DNA from 3 places in the Isoptericola sp. NPDC057391 genome. Region 1 is predicted to be linked to each of the others. Evidence: riboswitches for the same ligand, from Rfam matches in the RefSeq annotation. Region 1 holds a riboswitch; each other region holds the start of a gene.
What was found. A riboswitch is a leader RNA that binds a small molecule or an ion and turns the genes downstream of it on or off. The one in region 1 is predicted to bind thiamine pyrophosphate.

Region 2: it holds a riboswitch for thiamine pyrophosphate, as region 1 does, so the genes downstream of both, ACFUVW_RS10705 (thiamine ABC transporter substrate binding subunit) here and ACFUVW_RS02560 (ECF transporter S component) in region 1, are expected to answer to the same signal.
Region 3: it holds a riboswitch for thiamine pyrophosphate, as region 1 does, so the genes downstream of both, ACFUVW_RS14130 (bifunctional hydroxymethylpyrimidine kinase/phosphomethylpyrimidine kinase) here and ACFUVW_RS02560 (ECF transporter S component) in region 1, are expected to answer to the same signal.

What each region holds. Positions count from the first base shown of each region.
Region 1 is NZ_JBHVBO010000009.1:6,591-10,792, reverse strand. It holds gene ACFUVW_RS02565 (ABC transporter ATP-binding protein) at 1-989, opposite strand, end outside; gene ACFUVW_RS02560 (ECF transporter S component) at 994-1,611, opposite strand; TPP riboswitch at 1,635-1,746, opposite strand; tRNA gene ACFUVW_RS02555 (tRNA-Ala) at 1,890-1,962, opposite strand; gene ACFUVW_RS02550 (histidine phosphatase family protein) at 2,054-2,743, opposite strand; gene rsfS (ribosome silencing factor) at 2,740-3,183, opposite strand; gene ACFUVW_RS02540 (hypothetical protein) at 3,180-4,202, opposite strand, start outside.
Region 2 is NZ_JBHVBO010000068.1:2,924-7,125, forward strand. It holds gene ACFUVW_RS10690 (sulfite exporter TauE/SafE family protein) at 1-8, shown strand, start outside; gene ACFUVW_RS10695 (PAS domain-containing protein) at 156-935, shown strand; gene ACFUVW_RS10700 (DUF4235 domain-containing protein) at 979-1,245, opposite strand; TPP riboswitch at 1,405-1,509, shown strand; gene ACFUVW_RS10705 (thiamine ABC transporter substrate binding subunit) at 1,581-2,654, shown strand; gene ACFUVW_RS10710 (ABC transporter permease) at 2,630-4,202, shown strand, end outside.
Region 3 is NZ_JBHVBO010000113.1:9,831-14,032, forward strand. It holds gene ACFUVW_RS14130 (bifunctional hydroxymethylpyrimidine kinase/phosphomethylpyrimidine kinase) at 69-1,760, opposite strand; TPP riboswitch at 1,751-1,881, opposite strand; gene ACFUVW_RS14135 (hypothetical protein) at 2,033-2,704, shown strand; gene ACFUVW_RS14140 (YcnI family protein) at 2,793-3,605, shown strand; gene ACFUVW_RS14145 (copper resistance protein CopC) at 3,602-4,202, shown strand, end outside.

The sequences.
Region 1 (4,202 bases):
ACCTCGCCGGCCGCCGGCCGCAGGTGCCCCGCGAGGGTCGCGACGAGCGTCGACTTCCCCGCGCCCGACGGCCCCGTGACGGCGGTGAGCGCCCCCGCTGGCAGCCGCACGGACGCCCCGTCCAGGGCGCGTGTCGTGGTGCGTCCCCGCAGGCCGCGGGTGACGAGGTCGACGACGAGCCCGTCGGCCGCGACCTCCGGCCCGGTTCCGTCCGGCGCCACCAGGGCCCCGGGCACCTCCAGCGGCGCGGGCGCCGGCACGCCCGGCAGCCAGACCCCCGCGCGGGTCAGCTCGTCCCGCAGGCCGGTCGGGCCGTCCCGCAGCGCGGCGGGTGCGACGTCATGCGTCACCCGGCCGCCGGGCCCGAGCACCACGACGCGGTCGAGGCGCTCGAGCCACGGCCCGACGTGGTGGTCGACCACGACGAGGGACGTGTCCGTGCCCTCCAGGGCCCCGACGACGGCGGCGCGCACCTCGTCCGCGGCGGCGGGGTCGAGCATCGCGGTCGGCTCGTCCAGGAGCAGCAGGCCGGGTGCGCACGCCAGCGCCCCCGCGAGCGCGAGCCGCTGCAGCTCCCCGCCCGAGAGGGCCGACGTCGGCCGCTCGGGCGGGTACCGCAGCCCGACCCGGTCCAGGGCCTCACCGGCGCGGCGCCGGATCTCCGCCCGCGGTAGGCCGGCGTTCTCGGGGCCGAAGGCGACGTCCCGTCCGATCCGTGCCGCGACGACCGCGGATCCCGGGTCCTGCGGGACGAGGCCCACCCCGCCGTCCACGTGCACGGTGCCGGACAGCTCGCCGGGCAGCGGGTCACCCAGCACTCCGGCCAGGGCGTGCAGCACGGTCGACTTGCCCGTCCCGCTGGGGCCGACCAGCCCGACGCGCTCCCCCACGCCGACGGTGAGGTCGAGGCCCTCGATCGTCGGGGCCGCGCGCCCGGTGGGCCGCCAGCGCAGCCCCCGCACGCGCGCCCGGACGTCGTCGCGCGCCACGCCGTCAGGCCGGGGAGCGGTCGACGGCACGGTCGGCGAGGTCGCGCCCCGGCCCGAACGCGTCGAGCACGCCGGCCCGGGCGAGGGCGCGCACGAGCGCCGCTCCCCCGAGGCCGGCGAGCAGCGCGCCGGACAGCGCGAACAGGCCGAGGTACGCCAGCCGGAAGCTCCACTCCCAGTCCGGGTAGTACGCGAACCACTCGTAGACGGCGCCGCACGCGCCCGCCGCCGCGCCCGCCATGGCCGCGACTGCGGTGCCGAAGCGGCGGTAGAGGAACAGGGCGAGCACGAGCTCGGCGCCGACGCCCTGGACGACGCCGGAGACGATCGCCGAGAAGCCCCAGCCGGCACCGAGCAGGGCCTCGACGCTGGCGGCGACGACCTCGGTGAGCAGCGCCGCGCCGGGGCGGCGGACGATCAGCCCGCCCAGCACGCCGCCGAGCAGCCAGCCGCCGCCGAGCAGCCCGGTGGCCGGCGGGAACGCGACCGCCAGCCCGGCGGAGAGCAGGTGGTAGAGCTGGGTCCAGCCCCAGAAGACGACGCCGACGGCCACGCCGAGCATGGCCACCGTGACGAGGTCGACGGTGCGGTACCGCAGGGACGCGCGGAGGGTGCTGCGCACGGGGCGCGAAGCGGTTTCGGGCGCGGACATTCCAGGTAACTCCCTTCGCCGGTGCTAACCGGAGCAGGTTCCAAGGGTCTGCGGCTGTGCCCGCACTCTCAGCGCCCCTTCGACGGCGCTCCCCTGTCATGGGTGTCTTCAGATGTGACGGCCGACGACGCGACCGCAGGTCCGACCTTAGGCGACCACGGCGCCGGCGCAAGGGCGTCCCGCACCGTGAAACCCCTGGTCACGCAAGAAGGCCCGGAACCATGAGGTTCCGGGCCTTCTCGACGGGGTGGAGCTGAGGGGACTCGAACCCCTGACCCCCTGCATGCCATGCAGGTGCGCTACCAGCTGCGCCACAGCCCCGAGAACCGACTCTCGCGGCCGGCGGCGACCGGGCGATTCGTCTGATTCGGTGTGTTCCTCCGGGCTTGCGCCCCTCGGGAACGTCGATATCTTAGGCAGACTTCGGGCCAGGTTCCAAATTCCAGTCCGGCCCCGCCTGCCAGCGGTCCAGCGGGTAGCCCGCGCCCACGTTGTGCGCCACGAGGCGCCAGGCCGGCACGGCCCCCTCGCCCGCACGGTGCAGGTGCGACCAGTGCACGTTGTGCATGCCCGCGAGCCCGCGCCAGGTGGTCGGGTCGAGCCCGAGCAGCGCCGTGACCGCCAGCGAGATGGCGGCGCCGTGCGAGACCACGACGAGCGTCGCGTCGTCGTCCAGGTCCGCGGCGTGCCCGGCCACGGCCTCGGCCATGCGCTGCGCGACCGCCGCCTTCGTCTCGGCCCCCGCGCCCACGGGCTCGGCGCCCAGGCGCCAGGCCGCATACTCCTCGGGCCATCGCTCCTGCAGCTCCGCGCCGGTGAGGCCCTCCCAGGCGCCGAAACCGCGCTCGCGCAGTCGCTCGTCCGTGACGACGGGCGCCCCGCCGAGCGCCTCCGCGTACGCGGCCGCCGTCTCGACGGCGCGGCCCAGGTCGGACGACACGATGCGCGTCGCCCGGTGCGACGACGCGAGGGCGGAACCGCCCTCCGTCGCCTGCCAGCGCCCGACCTCGTCGAGCGGGATGTCGATCTGCCCCTGCAGCCGCAGCGACGCGTTGTAGGCGGTGCGGGCGTGCCGCAGCAGGACGACGGTGCCGGCCGTCACTCGTCGCCCGCGAGACGGATCGCGCCGTCGCCCTCGCCGTCGCCGTACTCGGCGGCGGCCGCCGCGCCGTCCCCGCCGCGCGCGTCCTCCGGCAGCTCGACGGCCGGGCAGTCCTTCCACAGGCGCTCGAGCGCGTAGTACACCCGGTCCTCGGCGTGCTGCACGTGCACGACGACCTCGCCGAAGTCCAGCAGCACCCACCGCGCCTGCGCCTTGCCCTCGCGGCGGATCGGCTTGGACCCCGCGAGGAACATCGCCTCCTCGACGGCGTCCACAATGGCCGAGACCTGCCGCTCGTTCGTGCCGGACGCGATGAGGAACACGTCCGTGAGCACCAGCTGGTCGCTCACGTCCAGCGCGATGATCTCCTGCGCCTTGCGGTCCGACGCGGCCCGGGCGGCGACGACCGCCAGCTCGACGGCGCGGGGGCTAGCGGTCATGCAGCGGCTCCGGGGTGCTCGTACGTGAGGGAGACGGCGGCCGCGGGCGCGGCGGCGTCGGTCTGGAAGTCGCTGTCGTCGGGCGCCTGGAGCAGCAGCTTCCAGACCAGGAGCCCCAGCACGAACGCGACGACCACGAGGACGATGTAGTGCAGCCAGGTGTACGACGCCTCGGGCTCGTCCCAGTCCTCGTCGTCGTCCTCGTCCTCCGGCGGCGCGGCCGAGCGCGCGCGGACGGGCTGCTCCGACGCGACCAGCGCGTCGAACGGCGACGCGGCGGGGCGCTCCGGCGCGGCCGACGGCTGCGCGGGCCCCGCCGCGGGGCGGGACGGCGGCACGGACGCGGGCCGCTCGGTGGTCGGGCTCGCCCAGGGCAGCGGGGGCGCCACCGACGTGGAGGCGGCCGGCGGCGTCGCGCTCGGGGCCGGTGCGGGGCCCGCCTGCGCGGGCGGCGCCGACGCCGACGCGGACGTGGTGCCGAACGGCGAGGAGGTGCCGGTCGTCCCGAACGGGGAACGGCGGGCGGGGCCGTCGGGGCGCGGCGCGACCGTGGCCGGCGGGCTGGCCGCCGGGGCCGCCGTGGACGGGGCGCTCGCCGGCGCCGCCAGCGGCGGCAGCCCGAGCCCGGTCGCGGCGCCCGTCGGGGCGGCGCCCTGGTCGCGGCGGGTCGAGGGGCGCGCGGGCGGCGCGGCCGGGGCGCCGGACGGCGCCGCGGGACGCACCGAGGGCGTCGGGGCGACGGCGCGGGACATCTCGCCGGTGGGCCGCTGGATCGGGGCCAGCCGGCCCGTCTCGTCCAGCCCGCGCACGCCGGCGGAGGTGGACGGCGGCCGCACCATCGGCGCGGGGGCCGGGGCGGGCGCCGGGCTCTGCTCGCGGAGCGAGCGGCGCGACGGCGCGCTGGTCGCCGGTGCGGGGAACCGCGGCGCGGGCGCCTGCGCGGGGGGCGGGGCGAACGGCGACCTCGCGGCGGGCGCGCCGTGCTCCGGCCCCGACGGCGCCGGCGGGCCGGCGCTCGC
Region 2 (4,202 bases), on a different contig from region 1:
CAGCCTGACCGCCACCGGGCGCACGACGCCCAACCCTGCACCGCCACCGCACGTCACCCGGCGTGCGGTGGCGGTGTCGTGCCGTGCCGGTACCGTGGTGAGGCCAGGAGAACTGTGCGCCGGACCCCGCTGCACGGCACTGGGGGTGAGCCTCGATGTCCAGCACGCCCAACGACCCACCGCGTCGCGAGCTCGTCGCCCTCGCGGAGCTTCTGGGCGCCGGGAGCCAGCTGCTCGTCGGCCGGTACCGGGTCGACGTCGCCACGGGGGAGTGGTGGTGGTCGGACGAGGTCTTCCGGATCTTCGGGCGCGAGCCCGGCGCCGTCGTGCCGGGACCGGAGGTGCTGCGCGCCCACCTGCACCCGGACGACCGCGAGCGGCTCTCGCGGACGGCGGTGGTCGCGCTGGGCGCCGGGCGGCCGTTCTCGGGGGCCCACCGCGTCGTGGACGACCACGGGCGCACGCACACGGTCGTCGTCACCGGGCAGGGGCGGCACGGGAACGACGGCGCCTCGTCGCAGATCGTCGGCTACGTCATCGACGCGAGCCCGGTCGTGCGCGACGCGCTGGAGCGCGAGGCGCATCGCGCGGTCTCCCGCGCGTTCGTCGCCGCCGCGGCCGCCGAGCAGGCCAAGGGCGCCATCATGGCTGTCTGCGGCGTGGACGAGTCGGTGGCCACCGAGGTGCTCGCCGACGTGGGCGCCCAGGTGGGCGTCTCCGCCCAGTCGGCGGGGGAGCAGGTGATGAAGGAGCTCGCGCGACCCGTCGGGGACCGCGACGCCGCGCTCACGGCGGCGGAGGTGGTCCGGTCGGCGCCGCCCGCGAAGGACGCGGCGGACCGCCTGAGCCAGGCGCTCGCCGCCGTGCGACCGGTGGACCGGCCGCACGGCCACGACGCACAGCTCGCCCGCCGGCGCCCCCGCGCGAGCCACTGACAGGGCTCGACGGGACGCGGCGGCGAGCGTCGACCGCGGGCGGTCAGCGGCCGGGGACGAAGCGGGCGGCCGCGCGCACGGCGCCCTGGCGGGCGAGGCGCTTCGCGAGCACCGCGACGCCGCCCGATACCGCCGCGAAGGTGACGGCCTGGATGATGGAGAGCTCGTCGTCGTCCACGTTGGTGGGCGCCACGCTGCCCGTCGCCTTCTCCCAGACCACCCCGATCAGCTTCTGCGCGACCCACCCGGCGGCGATCGTCAGCACCACCGTGCCGACCTTCACGCCCAGCGGCTGCTCGGTGTCCGTCACGTGCTCTCCCTCGATAGGTCTCGGCGCGGCCTCGGCATGACCGCGCGTCGTCTCGCGTGCGTCCGCGACCGCCGGGCGGCGTCACGGCACGTCAGGCACGTCACACCCCGAGGCCGAGGACGGGACCACGGTAGCGCGGCGTCGACGGGTAGGCTCGTGGTGATACGACAGGGGAGCGCCCAGCGGCGCTGAGAGTGCGGACCGCCGCAGACCCTCGAACCTGATCCGGTTAGCACCGGTGGAGGAAGTCGGGAATCTCGTTCCCTGCGGACGTCAGCACCACGACGGTGCCGGGCGCCCGCAGGACCCCCTTCTCGCACCTTGAGGAGGACAGCATGAAGCTGAGGACCACGGCAGCGACCACGGGCGTCGTCGCGCTGCTGCCGCTGCTGGCGGCGTGCGGCGGCGGGACGCCGTCGGGCGACGCGAGCGGCGCGAGCGGCGCGGCGTCGAGCACGGTCACGCTCGTCACCCACGACTCGTTCGCCGTCTCCGAGGAGGTCCTGGCCGCGTTCGAGAAGGAGTCCGGCCTCACCGTCGAGCAGGTGGCCCCGGGCGACGCGGGCACGCTGGTGAACCAGCTCGTGCTCACCAAGGACGCGCCGCTGGGCGACGTCGTCTTCGGCGTGGACAACACCTACGCGTCGCGGGCCGTGGACGCCGGGGTGTTCGAGGAGTACCAGCCGGCCGACCTCGACCCGCAGGTCGCGGCCTACGCCCCCGACGACCTGGCCGGCACGCTGACGCCGGTCGACGTGGGCGACGTCTGCATGAACCTCGACGACGGCTGGTTCGCCGAGCACGGCGTCACGCCCCCGACCACGCTGGAGGATCTCGCGAAGCCGGCGTACCGGGACCTCACCGTCGTCACCAACCCCGCGACGTCGTCGCCCGGCCTCGCGTTCCTGCTCGCGACGATCGGGGCCTTCGGCACCGACGGCTGGGAGGCCTACTGGGCCGACCTCCGCGACAACGGCGTCAAGGTGGCGGAGAGCTGGGAGGACGCGTACTACGTCGACTTCTCCGGCGCCGGCGAGGGCGGTCAGCGGCCGATCGCGCTGTCCTATGCGACGTCGCCCGCGTTCACGGTGACCGAGGACGGGAAGTCCTCGACCACGAGCGCGATGCTCGAGACCTGCTTCCGCCAGGTCGAGTACGCGGGCGTGCTGGCCGGCGCCGAGAACCCCGAGGGCGCCAAGAAGCTCGTCGACTTCCTGACGAGCGCCGAGTTCCAGGCCGACGTGCCCGGCCAGATGTACATGTACCCGGCCGACCCGGACGTGGAGCTGCCCGCCGACTGGCAGCAGTTCGCGCCCCTGGCCGACGAGCCGTTCGAGGTGGCGCCCGCGGACGTCGCCGCGCACCGCGACGAGTGGATCGAGCAGTGGACGACGATCGTCGTCGGCTGACGCGCGGGGTCCACGCAGGCCGCTGGGGGGCCTGGCTCGGCTGGGGCGCCGCCGTCGTGCTCCCGCTGGGCTTCCTCGCGGTCTTCTTCGCGTGGCCGGTGGTGTCGCTCGTCCTGCAGGGGTTCTTCACCGAGACCGCGGCGGGGCGCGCGCTCGACCTGTCCGGCTTCGCGGAGGTGCTGTCCCAGGACCGCACGTGGCGGATCGTCGGGCAGACGCTGGCCCAGGCGCTCGCCGGCACACTGCTTTCGGTGCTGCTGGGGCTGCCCGGCGCGTACGTGCTGTACCGGTGCTGGTTCCGCGGTCGCACGCTGGTGCGCGGCCTCGTGACGGTGCCGTTCGTGCTGCCGAGCGTCGTCGTCGGTGTCGCGTTCCGCGCGCTCTTCGCGCCCGGCGGCCCACTCGGGTGGGCGCACCTGGAGGAGAGCTTCGCCGGCATCGTGCTGGCGCTGGTGTTCTTCAACTACGCGGTGGTGGTGCGCACCGTCGGCGGCATGTGGGAGCGGCTCGACCCGCGTGCCGAGCAGGCCGCCCGTGCGCTCGGCGCGACGCCCTGGCGGGCGTTCCGCACGGTGACGCTGCCGGCGCTCGGTCCGGCGATCGCGTCGGCCGCCGCGGTGGTGTTCCTCTTCTGTGCGACGGCGTTCGGCGTCGTCCTGGTCCTCGGCGGCCTGCGCTACGGCACGATCGAGACGGAGATCTGGACGCGCACCACCCAGTTCCTCGACCTGCGGTCGGCGGCCGTGCTGTCGGTGCTGCAGCTCGTCGTCGTCGCCGGCGCGCTGCTGGTCAGCTCGCGCGCGCGGGCGAAGCGGGAGCGGGCGCTGCAGCTCACGAGCGACAGCGTGTCCGCGCACCGGCTTCGGCTGCGCGCGGGCGCCGACGGCACGGACCTCGCTCCCGCGCTCGTCACCCTCGTCGTGGTCGCCGGGCTGCTCGTGCTGCCCATGGCCGGGCTCGTCACCCGGTCGCTGCGCGCCCCCGACGGGTCCTGGGGCCTCGACAACTACGTGGCCCTCGGCACCACCGGCGGGCGCAACGCCCTGACGGTCACCGTGTGGGAGGCGCTGGGCAACTCGCTGCGCACCGCGGCGTGGGCCGCGCTGATCGCCGTCGTCGTGGGCGGTCTCGTGGCGCTCGTCGTGTCGCGGCGCCCGCGGCGGGCGGGGCTGCGGCGCGCCGTCGGCGTGCTCGACGCCGCGTTCATGCTGCCGCTGGGCGTGTCCGCCGTGACGGTGGGCTTCGGCTTCCTCATCACGCTGGACAAGCCGCTCGGGCTCGACGTCGACCTGCGGACCTCCGGGGCGCTGGTGCCGATCGCCCAGGCGGTCGTGGCGATCCCGCTCGTGGTGCGCACCATGCTGCCCGTGCTACGTGCGATCGACCCGCGGCTGCGCGAGGCGGCCGCCACGCTGGGGGCGGCGCCCGGGCGGGTGCTGCGGACCGTGGACGGCCCGCTGGGCGCGCGGTCGCTGGGGCTCGCGATCGGGTTCGCGTTCGCCGTCTCGCTCGGCGAGTTCGGCGCGACGTCGTTCCTCGCCCGCCCCG
Region 3 (4,202 bases), on a different contig from region 1:
CGCTTACCCCCGCGGGATCCCGCCGTCGTGCACGACGGCGGGCCCCGGGGCGGGCCGCACCGGGCCGGTCAGGCGACCGCGACGCGCTCGACGGTCGGCACGCCGGTCTGGTCGAAGAACGCCAGCTCGTGCTCGCACGCCGCGTGGAACGCCGTCGCCATCCGGTCCCGGGTGGCCCCGTCGGCGGCCGCGGCGACGCGCCGCAGGATGGCGACCGCCTCCCGCGTCGCGTCCGCGAACGCGTCGTCCGCGTAGGTGCCCAGCCAGGCCGCGTACGGGTGACCAGGGTGGTTGCGGGCGGCCAGCCGCTCCCCCACGTCCTGGTAGATCCAGTAGCACGGCAGGACGGCGGCCACGAGCGTCGCGTAGTCGTCGCCGGCCGCGCGCAGGTGGTCGAGGTACGCGGCCGTCGTCGCGCTGGCGGGCACGTCCTGCGGCTCCCCTCCCAGCCAGCGCGTGTGCAGGTCGAGCTCCGTCACCAGGGCGCCGTGCGCGCCGCCGGCCCAGAACGCCTGCTCGGCCCGCGTGGGCGCGAGCTCGCTCGCCCGTGCGAGGCAGCGCGCGTAGTCGCGCAGGTAGAGCGCGTCCTGCTCCAGGTAGGTGCGGAAGTGGTCGGCGTCGAGCGTCCCGTCGCCCAGCGACCGCACGAACGCCAGGTCGTCGATCGCGGCGCGCACGCCCGCGGCCTCGGCCCACCACCGGGCGACGACGTCCTCCCCGGCGACCTCCCCGGGCGCGCCCGGAGTGCTCGCCGGGGACGGCACGAGCGGCTCGGCGCCGCCCGCACGCAGCCCCACCAGGTGGTCGACGGGGCCGTTCCCGCCGCCGACGCGCAGCGCCTCCCCCGCCCGGATCGCCGCGGTCAGCCACGCCTTCGTGCTGCGCAGCGCCTGCGCCCAGTCGCCCGTGCGCGCGAACCGCGTGGCCAACCCGCTGGACAGCGAGCAGCCGGTGCCGTGGGTGGACCGGCTGCGCAGCCGCGGCCCGGGGAGCTCCACCAGGACGCCGTCGGGGCCGACGAGCGCGTCCGGGGCACCCGGGCCCCAGTCGCTCTCGGTACCCTCGGCGGCCGCGCGCCCGGCCTCCAGGTGCCCGCCCTTGGCCACCACCAGGACCCCGTGCCGGGCGGCCAGCCGCCGCGCCTGCTCGAGGGCCGCGGGCCAGTCCGCGGCGAGGGGCTCCTGCGCGAGGACCGCGAGCTCGGGCAGGTTCGGCGTCACGACGTCCACCCTCCCGAGGAGGTCCCGCACGGCCCGCTCGGCGTCGGGGTCGAGCAGCCGGTCCCCGCTGGTCGCCACCATCACCGGGTCCAGCACGACGGCGGGGCGCGCCGCCGTCGCGGGCCGGGACTCGGCGGGACGGTCGCGCGGCAGGCCGTCGAGCCAGGCGGCCACGGCGCGGGCCACCGGGGCGGACGCGAGCATCCCGATCTTCACGGCGTCGACCGCGACGTCGTCGGTGACCGCCTCGAGCTGCGCGGCGAGGACCGCGGCGGGCGGCACGTGCACGTCGCGCACCCCCCGCGTGTTCTGCACGGTCAGGGCGGTGACGGCCGCCATCCCGTACCCGCCCGCGGCCGCGATCGACTTGAGGTCCGCCTGGATCCCGGCACCCCCCGACGGGTCGGACCCGGCGACCGCCAGCACGCGAGGGCGGGTGCCCCGCGTCGCGGTCGGTGGCTCCGTGCGCGCCGCGGCGGGAGCAGGGACGGTGGTGCCGGCGGGGCCGGCGGAGCTGTCTTCAGGTGCGCGCGCACTCATGTCGACATCCCTTCGCTAGTACGAGCTAGATCAGGTTCGACGGGTGTGATCTCAGCGCCCGAAGGCCGGCCGCGACGATGTCGCGGCGACGGCCGGTCGGGACGCACCCCGTGTCGTGCCGCCCACCGTAGCCCAGGTCCGCGCGGGCGTCGGCCGACGTCCGGCTCGCGTGTCGGGCCCCGCCTCGCCCCGCTGCGAGACACCTGCCAGGCGGGGACCCGACTCTTCCGCCGCCTCCCCGCAGCCCCCGCGCGGCGCGGTAGGGTGCGGGGGTGCCCGTGGTCGTCCGTCGTGTGCGCGAGCTCCTCGTCGCCGGCACGACGCTCAGCATCGCGGCCGCCGCCCACCTGCTGGCCGGCGGCTCGCTCCCCGGGGCATCCCTCGCCTGGCTCGTCGTCGTGGCGCTCACGGCACCCCTCGCGGTGTGGACCGCCCGGCGCCGTCTGACGCTCCCCCGCCTGCTTCCCGCGATGGTCGCGCTGCAGCTCGTGCAGCACACGGCCCTGTCCGTGCTCGGCGCGGCGGGCGCGGGGGCCGCTGCCTCGACGCCGCCCTCGACGCCGCTCTCGACGGTCGGCGCCGCGGCCGACGGGCACGCCCTGCACGCGCTGGGCCCGGGCTCCCTCGCGCCCGCGACGGGCGGCGGGCTGCACCTGCACCACGGGGACGACGCCGGGACGACGTCCTGGATGCTCGCCGCGCACGCGGCCGCGGTGCTGCTCACCGCGCTGCTGCTCGCCGCCGGCGACCGGGCGGCCGTCAACGTCGCGGAGCACCTGCGCCACGTCGCGGTGCTCGTGCGGGGCCCCGCCGCTCCGCCCGTCGTCCGCGAGACCGCCGTCGTCGGCGGGCGCACCTGGCGCCCCCGCCGGACCCGCGCCCTGCGGCGCACCCCGCCACGAGGACCCCCGCTGCTCCCGGGCGCCCTCGCGCGCGCCGCCTGAACCTGCCCTGGTCCGCCGTCGGACAAGGGCGGGTCCCTCGTCGTCCGACGACCACCGACCACCCCTGACAGCCAGGAGCAGTAGACCCATGTCCAGGACCATTCCTGCCCGCACCCCTGCGCGCACCCCGAGGCGCCTCGCCGGCGCCGCCGCCCTCGCCCTGCCGGCCCTCGTGCTCGGCGCGGCCGCCGCCTCCGCGCACGTCACCGTGACTCCCGACGCCGCCGAGGCCGGGTCGTACGCCACCCTCACCTTCAAGGTCCCCAACGAGTCCGCCGAGGCCTCGACCACCGCGGTGAAGGTCGACCTCCCCACCGACACCCCGTTCACCAGCGTGTCCGTCGAGCCCGTCCCGGGCTGGACCGCGAAGGTCACCCAGGCGCCGCTGCCCGAGCCGGTCGAGGTGCACGGCACCACCGTCACCGAGGCGCCCGCGAGCATCGAGTGGACCGCCGACGACGCCGACGCCGGCATCGCGCCGGGCGAGTTCCTCCGGTTCACGGTGTCGGCCGGCGCCGTCCCGGACGGCGTCGAGGCGCTCGCGCTGCCCGCCACCCAGACGTACTCCGACGGCGAGGTCGTCGCCTGGGACCAGGTGGCGTCCGGCGACGCGGAGCCCGAGCTCCCGGCGCCCGTCCTGCAGGTCGTGCCGGCCGACGCGGACGACGACCACGGCACGGCGTCCGCGGCCGGCGAGGCCGCCGACGGGTCCGCCGGCGCGGCGACGGACGCGACGACGTCCGGCGACGACCCCGGCACGCTCCCGCTCGCGCTGGGCGCGGCCGGGCTGGGCCTCGGCCTGGTGGGCGCCGTCACCGGCGTGGTCGCCCTCGCCCGCACGCGCGCCGCGGCCCCGGCGGGCTCCTCCGGCGCCACCTCCGACGACACGGGGCGCCGGTGAGCGCCCGGGGCGGCCGCGCCGCGCGACGCGCCCTCGCCGCGACCGGGTCGCTCGCCCTCGCCCTCGGCCTCGGCACGGCCGGGGTCGTCGGGGCGGCGGCGCCCGCGAGCGCCCACAACGTCGTCGTCGGCACGTCGCCGGCCTCGGGGTCGACCGTGACCGAGCCTCCGGAGTCCGTCGACGTGACGTTCGACGACGTGGTGCTCGACCTGTCCGCCGAGGGCTCCAGCACGGTCGTCACCGTGACGGACGCCGACGGCACCGACTACGCGACCGGGTGCCCGACGACGCAGGACCGCACCGTGTCGGTGCCCGTCGCGCTCGGCGAGGCCGGCGAGTACACGGTCGACTGGCGGATCGTGTCGGCCGACGGGCACCCGACCAGCGGCGGGTTCTCCTTCACCTACGACCCGCCCGCCGGGGCCGAGGCCGCCGCCCCCGCGGCGGACGCGACACCGTGCGCCCCGGCCGGGACCGCCGAGGACGACGGGTCGGACGGCGCGTCCGGCGCTGCGGCGGACGGCGCGGCGGAGGGTGCGTCAGACGGTGCGTCCGCCGGGGACGCCGGCGCCTCGGAGCTGGTCGTGGTGCTCGGCA